DNA from 2 places in the Psychrobacillus sp. FSL K6-4615 genome. Region 1 is predicted to be linked to the other one. Evidence: riboswitches for the same ligand, from Rfam matches in the RefSeq annotation. Region 1 holds a riboswitch; the other holds the start of a gene.

Region 1 (7,838 bases):
CTAACTGCTTTGCACGTTTTGTATCATTGTATAATTTCATATTCGGCGATGTGATGGGATCAGCGTATTTAAGTTTCCGATACTCTAAAGAAATTTCCCATTTTAACATGGATGCAGCATTCTCTGCTTTTTGAACTAGCTTTTCCGCCTCAGAAAAGGAACTAGCCTTGCCTGTACTAGGCATTATCATAAATCCAAGGATTAATATACTAACTGACACAAATAAATACCATTTATTCACTTACTTATTCTCCTTATCCCGATGGAAATTTTGAAAAACTTTCTCACCTATTCTATAAGAAATACTATAGGGTGTATATTGGCAAAAAGTTCTAGTTCTCTTAGGATCATTAACAACACCTCCGTACAAGAAATGATTCGGTTACTATCCAGAGACTATATCAAACATGTGAAATACGGAATCTAGGCAATCAGTTAGGAAATGGCTAAGTGAACAGGATTTAGGTAGACTTTCAAACAAGGACTGAATTGTAGTGAATTATCAGAGTAGTTTCTAACACAGGGGCGCAACAAAAGAAACAACATAAACGGTTATTCAACTCCCATGAAAATTTAAATCTTCGATTTAGAGAAAAAGGCAATACGAAATCTGACGCAGCTCAATAATTTTTTAAAAAAGTGCGGCGCCTAAATGTGAATTAAATTGTGGGTTGAACTAGGAGGCATTTGGTTCAGTGATTGTCACGTTGTAACCTAAGTTTTCAAGTCTTCGAACAGAATATCGTACAATCGATTGTTCTTTTTGTTTGTCAAAATAATCTTCCCCTAAGTCTACGTACATTTCTTTGCGAGTTAGGAGATAATAGCTGATTCTTAAAATGGCATGGGCCACTGATATACCTGCACGCTTTTTACCCTTTCTTGATGCAGTACGCCTATACAAGGCTCCCAAGTAGGTTTTGGATCCTCTAACAGAATGCGCTGCTTCAATTAACGCCGATTTCAAGTACTTGTTTCCTTTTTTCATGTTGGTTGATTTCCTCTTGCCCGCACTTTCATTATGTCCAGGTACTAATCCTGCCCAGGAACATAAGTGCGCTGAACTGGGAAATTGCTTCTCCACATCTGTACCGACTTCGGCTAAGATTTGTTCAGCCATTCGAGTGGCGATGCCAGGAATGGAATCCAATCGTTCTATATCTTCTTGATGGGAGGATAACCTAGTAGCCACCTCTTCGTTTAATAGCTCAATCTGCTCAGTTAGAAATTCTATATGGACCAGAATGGTTCTTAACATGAGACGTTGATGTGGATTGATATACCCTCGAAGAGCTAGTTCTAGTTCACTCTTTTTCTTCTTCATTGATCGGCGGGCAAAGCTGGCTAATTTCTCAGGATCATTTTCGCCATCGGCGATAGCACGAAGCATATCAAGCGACGAAACACCCATGATGTCGGAGACAACGGAACCGAGTTTGATATTCGCTCCTTCTAAAACCTTTTGAATCCGATTATGTTGTCTCGCACGCTCTTCAATAATACTTCGACGGTATCGAACCAACTCTCGTAATTCCCGCTGATTTCGGTCTGGAATAAAACTTGCTTTAAGTAGACCATGACGAAGAAGTTTGGCAATCCATTCGGCATCCTTTACATCGGTCTTGCGACCTGGTACTGCCTTCATATGTTGAGCGTTCACTACTAAAAACTCAATGCTCTCGGCTTCTAGCAAGTTAACAATAGGCTTCCAAAATACACCTGTACTTTCCATTGCTACGTGAGTACAACCATGCTCCTTAATCCAGTCAATTAACTGTAATAGAAATACAGTTTTAGTGGAAAACGTTTGAATCTCCTTTCTTTTAGGCGTAATAATACAAGCAGTAATGGAATCCTTATGGACATCCATCCCACAAGCACGTTCAATGATTACTTCCATGGTAATCATCCTTTCTACGGCAAATAGTATTGGAGGCTGGTGCAATAACCAGAGTAGGATTAATCTCCCATGAGTGCTTCCCGTAAGGGAGCGACAGTCTGTGATGCACCGTGGTCGTTGGAGTCAGACTAACGGATGGGCTCTATGGCACCATAGTTCATCGACCTTCCTCTCCCAGCCGTAGTATCCTATACCCAGGTTTTCACATTTTCATTCTCTGTGGTGTAGCGCTGATTTTGCGCTACATGGATGGCTAACGGGTGCTTTACTTCAAGAAGGAGTAAAGCCTTTTTTCTAATTGAACTAAAGCGGCAGTTTAGTTGAATAAGGCGTGTGTTAAAATAAAGAAAAACACTAGGGAATGATTTGAGTGACACGGTTAAAAATTGGTGATGTTTTTGAGATAGTTACATCAAATGGAATAGGGTTATTTCAATATGTTCATAAAGACGAAACCATTGGAGAGTTAATTCGTATATTACCCTGCTTATTTAAGGAGGGTTATGTTATAGAAGATGAAATAGTGAAAGAGAAGGAATTATATCTTATTCATTTCCCTTTAGGAGCTGCATTAAATCAAAAGTTAGTAACTAAAAAAGGTAGTTATCCCATTCCACAAAATTTTAAATTACCTAAAAAATTTAGAAGTGAACATACGGTAAATGGTGAATTTATTTGTTGGCATCTCATTGATTATGATACTTGGAACAGAGAAAAAGTCGAAAGAATGACTGAGGAACAAAAGCAACTATCACCTTGGGGAACTTGGAATGACACCTTACTTAAACAGAGATTAGCTGAAGGATGGACATTAGATAGATGGTTTTAGTTTATTCAACTAACGGGTGCTTTACTTCAAGATGGAGTAAAGCTTTTTTCTTATTGAATTAACGAAGCGGGTTAGTTGAAGAAGAAAATCCTTTAAAAAGATTGTAGGTTTCAAGAGTTCGAATATACTGTAAATAAAGGAGAGATAAATATGATTTGGTTAATAGTTCTTATTATTCTTTTTGTTATTATCACCTTTGCTTTATTAGTTGACAGAAGAAATAATAAAATTAGTAACAATAATCAGAATCCGATTAATTCAAATGCAAAACCAGGAGAAAGTTCCAACATCTATTTGATGGGAGATAATAGACATAAAAGTGGAGAATAACTCGCAAAATTTACCGTGTTTGTGAAGTAATGTACCTTAACTTTAGTTAAACAAGGCCATCTTAAGGGGGGAAATAGTGACTAAAAGGCAATTTAAATCGTGGTTCTCATTTATGTTTGTAATAATAATCGTGCTAATTGCAAAAAGTTTATGGAAGAACGAAGAGGTTTATTGGGGCGAAATTGTTACTGTAATTATAGCTGGTCTTGTAGGAGGAATAATAGGGATAGCTGGGATATTAATAATAAAGATTTTTAAGAAGTTATTGGAAAAACAGGGACTTTAGCAGAACAGAAATATTAGGAGCTAGTCGTAAGTGTTATACAACTAACAGGTGCTTTAGTAAAAAAGGACAGCAATATAAAATGTACTTGAGATACATATCCCAACTCATTTTTAAGTACATTTTAAATCACCCTTTATCTTTTAACATAACCTACAAAAAAAGAGTTGCCGAAGCAACTCTTTGATCTTAAACTACAGCAAGGCAATTATTATATTGTCAAACTCCAGTCAGCTTCTTTCTTTTAGCTGTTCCAGTAATCGACGAACCTTTTCCTTCTGATTAGTTGTTTCTTCCACAAGAGGTTCGATTTCATACTTATCTTCTATTGATGAAATGTTCACTATGTCCCCTTGTTTTAGTTTAACTTTTATATCAGAACAGAGAATTTGAAGGATTTCTGTTTCATTTGGAGTTTTTAAAAAGACTGCATAATCTCCTTCAAAACGATCGAGCGTATATTTATTCGAATTCACTCACAATCTCTCCTTTGTTATTTAATAATATAGCTGCATCCCCATCATTTCTCCACATTTGCGTAGTAGTCCATTTCAAATAGCCAGCTCCCTCTTTTGCTTTGGGTCCACTTGTGACGTATATTGTTTTCCCTGCTTGCAAGCTAATGTTCGGAAACTTAAATGTTTGATTACCATCTACGGAAACTAAATGCCATTCTTCTAAATTAACAGCTGACTCACCGGAGTTGGTAATTCCTACTATTTCGCCTCTAAGGTCTTTACTAGAAATATTAATACCTATGGCTTCCGTATTAGCAATTTCAGTTGGCCCAACATTACCATTTGTTATTACGTTATAATCTACTCCATCTGTTTCCACTACTATATTACCAACTATTGCTGTGGCATATAATTGTGAACTTATCCGCTCCAGTCTTGACTTCACCTCTGCATTTGGATGACCATAGGAATTATCTTTTCCATAACTTAAAATGGTAACCTCTGGATTTACTGCTTCTATAAAATCTTGCGAGCTACTAGTGTCCGAACCATGATGTCCTGCTTTCAAAACGGTTGCTTTAACATTCGTCTCTTCTAGTATGTCTTTCTCTACCCTGATATCTGCATCTCCCATCAATAAAAAGGAAGTTTCTCCGTAAGATAATTTTAATACTATAGATGCTTCATTATTATCAGCTGATTTGTCTCCCATATGTATGACAGAGATATCTAACTCCTCATCTAGAGGAATCGTATCGCCAGTTTTTGGCACGATGAATGGTATATTTTTGTCTAATATAAGCTGTAACATTTCCTTATACGTTTGAGAAGTATGTGTTTTTCCAGAGTCCACGAAATTTTTTATAGATATAGAATTCAACACGGAATGTAAGCCTCCGATATGATCGGCATCTGGATGAGTTGCCACAACATAATCGAGCTTCTCAACCCCGTGTTTTCGTAGATAATTTACTACATCCTTTCCAGCTTCTTTTGTCCCCCCATCTACTAACAAATTTTTTCCGTTTGGCGATTGTACTAATATTGAATCCCCTTGCCCTACATTTATAAAATGAACCTTCATTTTGTCTCCAGGTTCCACTGGCACTTGTGATGCTTGTATTGTTTTATCTGGTTGCTGATTTAATGTACAGCCACTTAGCAAAACAGCTATACATATACTTACTAAAAATGTGATCTTTCTCATATAAAACCTTCCTTTTCGTACTTTGCATGATTCTACCATAGGACACTAAGATTCATATATTAAAGATTCCCTTGACAGTTGATAGCTATTCGCATAGAATAACTGTTTGTGAAAACTAACGTGGTTCGAGAACCTCCCACGGAAAAAAACTAAGGAGAAATGAATAATGAAAACAAAGACTATAGCAGTAACTGGTGTTATTGCCGCTCTTTATGTCGCGGTATCTCTACTAGTGGCTCCTTTTGCATTTGGTGCAGTACAGTTTCGTATTGCGGAGATGTTCAATCACTTAATCGTATTTAATAAAAAATACTTTTTTGGTATTGTATTAGGAGTATTTATAACAAATATGTTCTCTCCAATGGCCGCTTATGACCTAACATTTGGAGTAGCACATTCCATCATTACGTTATCGCTAACGATTTTGGCGACTAAATATGTAAAAGGAAACATAGCACGCATGGTTATTAATACAGTGCTCTTTACATTTACCATGTGTATTATCGCATTTGAACTAATGCTTGCGCTAGATTTCCCATTCTTCTATACATGGTTAACCGTTGCAGCTGGTGAGTTCACCGTATTAGCTGTCGGTATCCCAATTATTATCGCTTTAGATAAACGATTGAATTTTAAGACGCTAATCTAAATAACTTCACCCGATTCTAGAAAACTAGAACCGGGTGTTTTTTATTTTTCTATTAATCCTTTTTCCACTAAAAAGTCGTGGGCTACATCTTCGGGTTTATCTCCATCAATGTCAACTCTCGCATTCATCTTCAACATATCCTCTTCGGATATTTTACCCGCTAACTCGTTTAGTACATCCTCAAGCTCTGGAAACTTTTCTAAAGCATCCATACGTACGACTGGAGCTGCATCATATTTAGGGAAGAATCCCAAATCATCCGTTGTCGTTTGCAAGTCAAATCGTTCGATACGTCCATCAGTCGTAAAGGCAGGTATAACATCGACGTCTCCGTTTTTCAATGCTTCATACATAACATTAGGATCTAGACTTTGCGTTTCAGAAAATACAAATGGATATGTATTTATTAAATCATCAAAGCCGTCTCCTTTTCTTTCATAAAATGCATGAGGGGCCCCAAATACCATACCACCAGTTTTAGAAGCTTCTACCAATTCTGAGTAAGTTTCTGCATTGTACTCATTATCTTTTGTATAAGCTAGTGTATACGTATTTTCAAATCCAAGTGGACTTAACCAAGTAGCCTCAAACTTTTCCTCATAGCCTTTCCTTACTTTTTCTAATACACTATCTGAGCTTTCTCCTACTTCAGATTCTTCTTTTAAAACATCCTTTAAGCCTGTGCCAGTGTACTCAACATAAAGATCAATATCACCTTTTTCCAAAGCGGGAGTCATAATTGCTACTTCTCCTAGACCTTCCTTATATTCCACATCAATATCTGTTTTTTCCTCAATATATTGGCCTAAAATTTGTGGGAGTATAAATTGTTCCGTCCACGGCTTCCCACTAATTACTAATGCTTCATCTGAATTCGAACAAGCACTTAAAAGCATCACTCCTGCAATTCCTACTAATCCTATGATCTTTTTCATCTCTTCATCCTCCAGTTTTCATTCCTTTTGGTGTAGCTTTTTTCTCAATCCATTTCAATAGCAGATCAAACAGAATTGCTAGTAATGCAACTGGTAATGCCCCTGCTAATACGAGCGAATTATTGTATGATTGCAATCCACGGTAAATTACGTCTCCCAACCCACCTGCTCCAACAAATGTTGCCAAGGTAGCAATACCTACAGTTAGAACTGTAGCCGTTCGAATACCCGCCATTATAAATGGCAAAGCAAGCGGAAATTCAATTTGCCAGAGCAACTGACCTTTCGTCATGCCCATTCCTCTTCCAGCTTCAATCATAGATTCGTCGATATTTGAAATCCCGGTATATGTATTACGTAAAATAGGTAAAAGTGCATAAATTATTAAGGCTATTAAAGCTGTTTTAGCACCAATTCCTATTAATGGAACGAGGAAGCCAAAAAGCGCTAAGCTAGGTATTGTCTGAAAGATCGCGGTGATTCCTATAACTGGCTCTGCTATTCTACGATACCTTGCAACTAATATTCCTAAAGGTAAGGCAATGGCAATACCAACGGCTAAAGCTACAAATGATAAGTAAATATGCTGCATAAACGCCTCTTGTATTAAATCTGAACGACTTTGAACCGTCTCTATAAAGGTACTCACTTATACCACCTCTTCCTTCGCTAATATTGCACGAAGTAGGATAGATTGATTTACAAAGCCCAGCACCTTGTTGTTACCCTTCACTAGAAGGCCATGTGTAGTTCCGTTTTCTAGTAAGGCAATAGCCTCTTCTATTAACATAGCTGCATCGACCTCTATATATGGAGCTTCCCATTCGCCGTCAAAAAAGGAGGAAAAGTCCTTTAGCTCCCTTTTTCCAACAGATTTTTTCCGATTAATTCTTTCGATTCCGATATAGTTTTTCACAAAATCATTAATAGGGTTTTCTATTAACTCTGTAGGTGTCCCAATCTGCTCAATCATGCCATCTTTCATGACTATAACCATATCTGCAATTTTCAGTGCTTCATCAATATCATGTGTAACAAAGACAATTGTTTTCTTTATCTTTTCTTGTAAATACTTTATCTCATTTTGCAATTGTTCCCGGCTAATCGGATCCAGCGCACTAAATGGTTCATCCATTAATATAATATCTGGATTCGCAGCTAGTGCACGCACAACACCAATTCGTTGTTGCTGACCACCACTTAACTCAAGTGGGTATTTTCGTAAAAACTGTTCGGGTTTAAGTCCT
Region 2 (7,838 bases), 2.6 Mb from region 1:
GATACTCTTTTACATTCTTATTATTCTTCCACTAAATAATGATAAATATCGTATTGTACTGGTTGTTCAAGAATCATGTTCATAGTAGCTACATTGTAGATTTTACCTTGGTCTATTAGTGTATCGTTTTCTGCGCTATTTGAATCTACAGTAACTTCACCAAGGTAATAGAAATCTTTTCCCTCACCATTATGTTTTTTTACAAACAAATGAACAGTTATATCTGCTGCAGAAGAGTTTACAATAGGAGCAATATCTTTAGCTGTAACTTTTCTGTTTTTTGTTGAACACCATTTGAAAATGTCTGTTGATAAGAACTCATCCATATATTTTACTTCTAAATTATCTTCGTCAGTCTTATGATAGTTTACAAAGATAGGACAGGTGTTCATTTTCACTCTTCCACCGTTTAAGGTACCTTCTTCATTACTACTCCAATTTAAAAGTCTACATACGTCTTTTCTTGAATACTTCTCATATATTGTTAAAGGCGTCTGTTTATTATATTTTTTATTTTTTTCAAAACTACATATAATTATATCCTGTAATAATTTCCTGAACTCCTCGTTTTCTAAACTTTTCTGTAGCTTACTATTTAGCTTATATTTTCCGTTATCTAAAATTACAATTGGTTCTGACCCATAATTTTTCTGAGCAGTTGTAACGAAAAATTTTAAAGATAATAAATTTTCTACAGAATAAATGGTTTCTTTATTACTATAAGTTCCATAATCACTTAGTAGTTTTATATAATCGGTTTGAGCTAATTCACTATTGTAAATTAGATTTTGTACTAGTAATACTTCGTGAATTCTTTTGCCGTTTATAAGCTCTTGAGAAAACATGGTTATTATCGCTTGTTCATAATCATTTATATTTGCAACAGGTTCATTCATACTTACTAAAAAGTCAAAGTAGTTTTTCTTTTTTACAAAGATTACTTCAGGATCAATCGAATTATTTTTAATGAAATCAATCAGGAGAGGTATTCTTCCCAATCGAATTTTTAACTCTTTGTACGGAGTAGTGAGAAACTCCATATTGTACAATTTTAACTTTTTATTATCGATTGCATCAAAAATGCGTTTCTTAGCAATCTCTTCAAAGTTTATTGTTGAAACACCTTGGATATAGTCAGTATTAACCGTTCTACGGCGGACATTATCCTTATTCATGGATTGGTCACCTGAAAGAGCAATAGGGATTAAATAGTTATTTTTATAGTTGCCGATGAAATCAATAATAGTTACATACTCTTTTTCATTATGCTTGCGTAGTCCACGTCCCAGTTGTTGAATAAAAATTATACTTGACTGTGTTTGGCGTAGCATGATGATTTGGTTTAAAAACGGAATATCAATACCCTCATTAAAGATATCTACGGTTAAAATATAATCTAGTTGGTATTGTTCTAATTTACGAATTGCATCTTCTCTTTCAGGTTGTGAATTATCACCTGTAAGGGCAATAGTTTTTAAGCCTTGGGCATTTAACACTTCTGAAAGGGCATGTGATTCTTGCTTAGAGCTACAGAAAATTAATCCTCGTACCCGCTTTCCTGAATAGCCATAGTAGTTAACTTTTTCGAGAATATGATGAACACGCTCTTGCGATACAAGTTGTTGCAAGGTAGATGTGTCATCAATTATTTCTCCATTCCTCTCATAATCTATCACACCAAAGTAATGAAATGGACAAAGCATTTCCTCTTCAAGAGCGGCCTGTAGCCGAATTTCATAAGCTATATTGTAATCAAAGAGCTCAAAGATGTTAAAGCTGTCCGTACGTTCAGGAGTCGCTGTCATTCCAAGTAAGAAATTAGGCTCAAAATAATTAATAATATTCAGGTAGGAATCTGCACCCGCACGATGTACTTCGTCTATTAGTATATAGTCGAATTCATCTTTTTCGAACTGCTGTAAATGCCGTTCTGAAGAGAGTGTTTGAACTGTTGCAAATAAGTATTTTGCGCTTGTATCTTTTGAATTACCTGAAAGTATTCCGAAATCATCTTCATGACCCCCTAATATTTTTCGGTAGTCTTGAAGTGCCTTCTTTAAAATTTGTTCTCTATGAACAACGAAGAGCATCTTTTTAGGGGCAAAGTGACGAACATCAAAAGCAGATAGATATGTTTTTCCTGTCCCAGTCGCTGAGATAATTAATCCTTTTTTAGCACCGGTTTCACGAAGAGTTTTTAATTGTTTCAGCGCATCATTTTGCATTTTATTTGGTTGAATAGCAAGACTATCGGCCAATTGGTTTGTGAGATATTCTGCGTTCACTTCAAATACGTTGGAGGTTGCCTGATTAACGAAGGGCTGTTGTTCATAATTCAGATTGTAGCTGTTAATCCAATCTACAGTTAGAGGGATGGCTTCATTCCATGCTTCTTCAAACTGATTTTTAAAGTGGTGGATGATTTCTCCATCTTCCAAAGAAGTTAAATAGATATTCCATTCATAGTTAGCTTTTAAAGCGCTATCCGTTAGATTTGAGCTTCCTACTATTAAAGAATAATAGTCTTTATGTTCGAATATATAACCTTTAGAGTGGAAGCCTTTCACGCCAGTCAGACGGACTTCGACATTGTCTAGTTTTAATAATTCTTTAAACATTTTAGGTTGATTGAAATTTAAAAAAGTAGATGTCATAATGCGGCCTTTGATCCCTTTTAGCTGCAAGTCTAATAGCATAGTTTTTAAAGTTGCTAAACCACCCTCAGTAATAAAAGCTACGGAAAAAGTGAAGGTTTGGCACGTTTTCATCTCTTGAAGAAGTGTGGATAAAACATTTTCATGTGCTTTATTTGATAGCAGCTTAGGCTTAAACTGTCCTGAAACGGGATTACTTTTATCAATAAAGCCTTTATGTAAGGAATTTTTCATTTTGCGAATTAGTTGATCCAACTTGACCACTTCTTTTCATTCAAATTTTCCAAATTACATACTTTCATTCGCTATTTTTTCAACTGCTGGAATATCAGCAGCAGCAAAGTTCAGTGTATGTAAATTTTCCCGAGTAACCCATCTTGTGTCGGCATGCTCCGTTGCAATTGGAGTACCATTTAATAATTTCGCTTTATAAGTTTCGAGTCTGACGATAAATTTTTCATATTCATAAGTCGTATCTTCTACTTTTTGACCAACCACAATTGTACAATTAAATTCCTCTGTAATTTCTCGTTGTAAAGCCTGCTCGGGTGTTTCTTCAGCTTCAATTTTACCACCCGGGAACTCCCAAAGATCGGGAAGTGACATAATGGGACTTCTTAACGCACAAAATATTTCGCTTTTCTCATTTTCAATAACTGCCCCAACTACATGGACTAATTTTTTCATTATGTATCACCCTAATTTCAGTTTATACCTATATCATAGCTGATTTTAAAGTAATGATCAGCAAGAAACTTTAAATGATTGGAATTTACTGATTGTTATATATCTAACTGTGGTTTCTATATGGGTATTAATAGAGGGGGAACATTTATGAAATGAATGGGGTGGTATTTAAAGCTGATTGGAGAAAATGTTAAGTAGATATAGTACGGAGAGATATACAGTGAAGGCAATGAGGAACTTATTGGATAAGCCGGGGTAGGGAGTACGTATAACAAAAAGTAGATACTCCACATAGTAGAGGTATCTACTTTTCTATGTTTCTGAGTCTCTTTGATAATCTAAATCTCTCCTAGGCTAAGATAGTTTGTAATATAAGCTTTAATAGCTCTTCTGTTGTTTCGGGTAATTGTTCGGGTAAGCTTAATGGATGTTTCATCTCTATTCCTCCTTTAATCTCGTATTCTATTATCAATATAGGCAATCTAGTTCAAATTTATGCATGATATTATAAAAAAGTTTTGAATCTCTTAAATGGAGATTTGGAAATTCATTTGACTAGAATGCCTATTTGACGTCTTGGTCAATATTCTATATTATGATTGCATACCCGTACTTGACCGGGAGAGGTTCATAGCTTATACCCTCTATAAAAAACTATGGATACATGACTATTCGCCATGTCCATATAATTTGGACGTGGCTTTTTTGTTTTTATCCTTTTGTTTGTATAGATTGGTCTGTGAAGCCTCTTTTGAAGTGTTGGGAAACATTTTTTATAGGAGGTTTTTTTATTATGTCTGGAAGAACTCATGATGAAGGTTTGAAGGATTTAACACTGTTAGGGAACCAAGGTACAAAATATTCATTTGATTATGCACCTGAGGTATTGGAGTCGGTAGATAATTTACATTCTACTCGGGATTATTTTGTGAAGTTTAACTGCCCAGAATTCACAAGTTTGTGCCCAATTACCAATCAGCCGGATTTTGCAACGATGTACATCTCGTATATACCGGATAAAAAAATTGTAGAAAGTAAATCGTTAAAATTATATTTATTTAGTTTCAGGAATCACGGGGATTTCCATGAGGACTGTGTGAACATCATCATGAACGATTTAATCGAATTGCTAGATCCAAGATATATCGAAGTATGGGGTAAATTCACTCCACGTGGAGGTATTTCTATTGATCCTTGGTGTAATTATGGAAGACCTGGAACGAAATATGTAGAAATAGCAGATTTTCGTTTGATGAACCATGATTTATATCCAGAGAAAATTGATAATCGTTAATGGAATAATCATATGTAAGGCAGAAGTGCTAAAATCCTTAAACTAGGGGCTAGGCGCTAGAGATAGACAATCTAAAAAATTCAGAAGATGACAGCATTCTTCCTTATGGTGCTGTTTTGTGATATAAGGGAGTTTAAACGGGTGAAGCAGGAAAAGGCAATTATTGTGTTTAGTGGAGGACAGGATAGCACGACCTGTCTGTTTTGGGCAAAAGAACGTTTTAAAGAGATTGAGGCAGTGACTTTTGATTATGGACAAAGGCATAGTCTTGAAATCGAATGTGCAAAGGAAATAGCTAAGGAGCTTGGTGTAAAGCATCACATTCTGGATATGTCGCTTTTAAATCAGTTGGCACCGAATGCTTTGACACGAGATGACATAAAGGTAGAGGACGGGGAAGATGGGGGATTGCCGTCGACTTTTGTACCTGGTCGAAATCTGCTCTTTTTATCTTTTGCTGGGGTCTTAGCGAGCCAGGTAGGTGCAAAGCATATCGTAACTGGCGTGTGTGAAACTGATTTTAGTGGCTATCCGGATTGTCGTGATATTTTCGTGAAGTCCCTAAACGTCACATTAAATCTTTCTATGGATACTACTTTTGTGATCGATACTCCACTCATGTGGTTGAACAAGGCGCAAACATGGGAACTTGCAGATCAGCTTGGAGCGCTCGAATTCGTTCGAGAGAAAACGTTGACTTGTTATAACGGTGTAATAGCAGAAGGCTGTGGGGAATGCCCAGCATGTAAGCTGAGAAATAAAGGATTAGAAGATTATTTAACTTCTAAATCTATTGAAGGAGTAACATTATGAGAATTTTATTTTATTTAGTATCGATTGTGATTGCTAATGTCGTAACAGCAGCTTTTGCACCTTTACAGTTCGGGATGTTTATCGTCCCTATGGGAACATTGTTCGTGGGTGCTACCTTCATTTTTAGAGATCTTGTACAAAACAAATATGGTAGAGCAAAGACGTACTTATTCATTTTCATAGCTTTAGCATTATCAGCATTAGTGTCATTTATGTTGGGAGATACATTATTAATTGTATTTGCATCGGCAATTTCATTTGTTGTTGCTGAAACAGCAGATACAGAGATATATACAAGATTGAAACTACCAATGGCTTGGCGTGTATTTTATAGTGGGATTGTTGGTGGATTCCTGGATTCAGTCATTTTTGTCATAATAGGCTTGAGTCCTCTGGGAGCAAATATTCTTCCATGGGAAGCCGTGCCAGCCGCTATTGTAGGGCAAATTATCGTGAAAACCGTTATTCAGACAATCGGAGCGCTTATTTTGAGTCGGGTTTATGTAATGAAGGAAAAACGTCTTCTTTCTGAATGATTATATAAAAATTAAAATATTATAATTTAGCCTTCCAATAGACTTGGAAGGCTATTTATGATTTTACAGATTATGTAGAGGATGACCTTTGACTTCACTAATAATACTGTTACTGGTGTAGAGATGTATGATGATTATGCACTAGTTTCTACTAACGAGGAATTTGATTTTATAAATGCGGCTGATGAATACACGTATTACAATCGGAATAAAGTATACACGGTAGTAATCAATAGTTCGGGTTATTATCAAATTACGAATATAGACATTTACAAATGATATGGTTGTAACAAGGTAATTACTTGAATACCCTAGTAATCTCCAGTAGACTAATAATTACCATAATTGACAACTGAGGAGAGAAATGCCGATGGAGATTTCTATAACAAAAGCTTTACGTGAGTTAAAAACATTGGATGCGCGTATTTTAAAAAAGATTAATGAGACAACTTTCGCAGCCTCTAAAAAACCGAAAGAGAATATTCGTGGATTTAAGACTGTTGAGGAGTTTGAAAAGGAAGCGAAAGAAAGTATACAATCCATAAAAGATTTGATGGATCGCAGAAAACAAATCAAAAAATCCATTGTAGAATCTAACGCTACAACTTTAGTAGAGGTTTCCGGAGTCAAAATGACGGTGGCTGATGCAATTGAGCGTAAAAACTTTATTGAAATTGAAAAAAATCTCCTTCGTAAGATGAATAACGATTATGCTCAGTCTCAGGAAAAAGTAGAAGTGAATAATGAACTTGCCCAAGATCGATTAGACACACAGTTAAATAATATGATTTCTAAAGATGGTAAAACAGATTTAACAGCGGTGGAAGGCTACAAAAAGTTGTTTTGGGAATCTGAGGAAACAAAACTAATTGACCCGATCCACATAAAAGAAATCACCACTAAGATGGCTTTAGATATTGAATCCTTTGAAGATGACGTAGATGTAGCGCTAAGTGAAATTAATGCTCGCACACTAATCACTATTAAACAATAAGTAAACTTAGAATTTGCTGTTATAGCGAAAAAGAAGAAAGCTTCCCCGTTTGCAGGGTCTGGGTAAATCCCTGCTCCCAACTATAGTATTCACGAAAGCTATAAAGCTTAAAGCTCAACCCTTAAAGCTAAAAGGTTAACCATCAACGCTCTTATATTCTAACGCTCAATATTTAGCGATAAAAAATCTATAAAATCTCGGATAACAGGTGCCGTAGGATTTGAAACTTCCTTTCTTCCCCTCCGAGCAGCTATGACAGCACAAAAAGAGTGGTCCTTCGAGACCACTCTTTTTGTATTAAATTGAGTTTAATCTTTCTAACTTAAAGCTCTTCCAAAATTCCTTTAACTAATCCAACGAATTTAACTCTTACTTTTCCAGCAACGTCAATTACTTCCTCATGATTTAGTGGCTGATCTAATATTCCACTTGCCATATTCGTAATGCAAGAAATACCAAGTACTTTCATACTGCTGTGAGTAGCTACAATTGCTTCTGGAACGGTAGACATACCAGCTGCGTCAGCTCCTAGAGTACGGAACATACGAATTTCTGCAGGAGTTTCATAAGTTGGTCCACTCCACCAAGCATATACACCTTCTTGCAAATGAATATTTTGATCATTTGCTACTTTAGCTGCAATACTACGTAGCTCTTTGTTATATACTTCTGATAAATCCGGGAAACGGGTGCCTAATTCGTCATTGTTTGGTCCCATTAAAGGATTGGCCCCTACTAAGTTAATGTGGTCTGTAATTAACATTAAGTCACCTGGGTTAAAGCTAGTATTTACTGCACCACATGCATTGGTAATAATTACTTTTTCTATACCAAGTGCTTTCATAACACGTACTGGGAAG

Evidence for each region. A riboswitch is a leader RNA that binds a small molecule or an ion and turns the genes downstream of it on or off. The one in region 1 is predicted to bind preQ1.
Region 2: another riboswitch for preQ1. It lies ahead of queF (preQ(1) synthase); the one in region 1 lies ahead of MKX53_RS14615 (QueT transporter family protein).

What each region holds. Positions count from the first base shown of each region.
Region 1 is NZ_JBBOYQ010000001.1:2,903,387-2,911,224, forward strand. Features, by position in the region: gene MKX53_RS14580 (hypothetical protein) at 1-241, opposite strand, end outside; gene MKX53_RS14585 (IS110 family transposase) at 677-1,900, opposite strand; gene MKX53_RS14590 (hypothetical protein) at 2,271-2,729, shown strand; gene MKX53_RS14595 (hypothetical protein) at 2,880-3,059, shown strand; gene MKX53_RS14600 (hypothetical protein) at 3,136-3,345, shown strand; gene MKX53_RS14605 (DUF3006 domain-containing protein) at 3,573-3,818, opposite strand; gene MKX53_RS14610 (MBL fold metallo-hydrolase) at 3,805-5,007, opposite strand; PreQ1 riboswitch class I at 5,122-5,166, shown strand; gene MKX53_RS14615 (QueT transporter family protein) at 5,174-5,656, shown strand; gene MKX53_RS14620 (glycine betaine ABC transporter substrate-binding protein) at 5,698-6,591, opposite strand; gene MKX53_RS14625 (ABC transporter permease) at 6,596-7,183, opposite strand; gene MKX53_RS14630 (ABC transporter ATP-binding protein) at 7,241-7,838, opposite strand, start outside.
Region 2 is NZ_JBBOYQ010000001.1:279,314-287,151, forward strand. Features, by position in the region: gene MKX53_RS01395 (DEAD/DEAH box helicase) at 21-2,909, opposite strand; gene MKX53_RS01400 ((deoxy)nucleoside triphosphate pyrophosphohydrolase) at 2,943-3,341, opposite strand; PreQ1 riboswitch class I at 3,959-4,005, shown strand; gene queF (preQ(1) synthase) at 4,135-4,635, shown strand; gene queC (7-cyano-7-deazaguanine synthase QueC) at 4,777-5,448, shown strand; gene MKX53_RS01415 (VUT family protein) at 5,445-5,984, shown strand; gene MKX53_RS01420 (TcaA NTF2-like domain-containing protein) at 6,066-6,263, shown strand; gene MKX53_RS01425 (hypothetical protein) at 6,355-6,978, shown strand; gene MKX53_RS01430 (purine-nucleoside phosphorylase) at 7,301-7,838, opposite strand, start outside.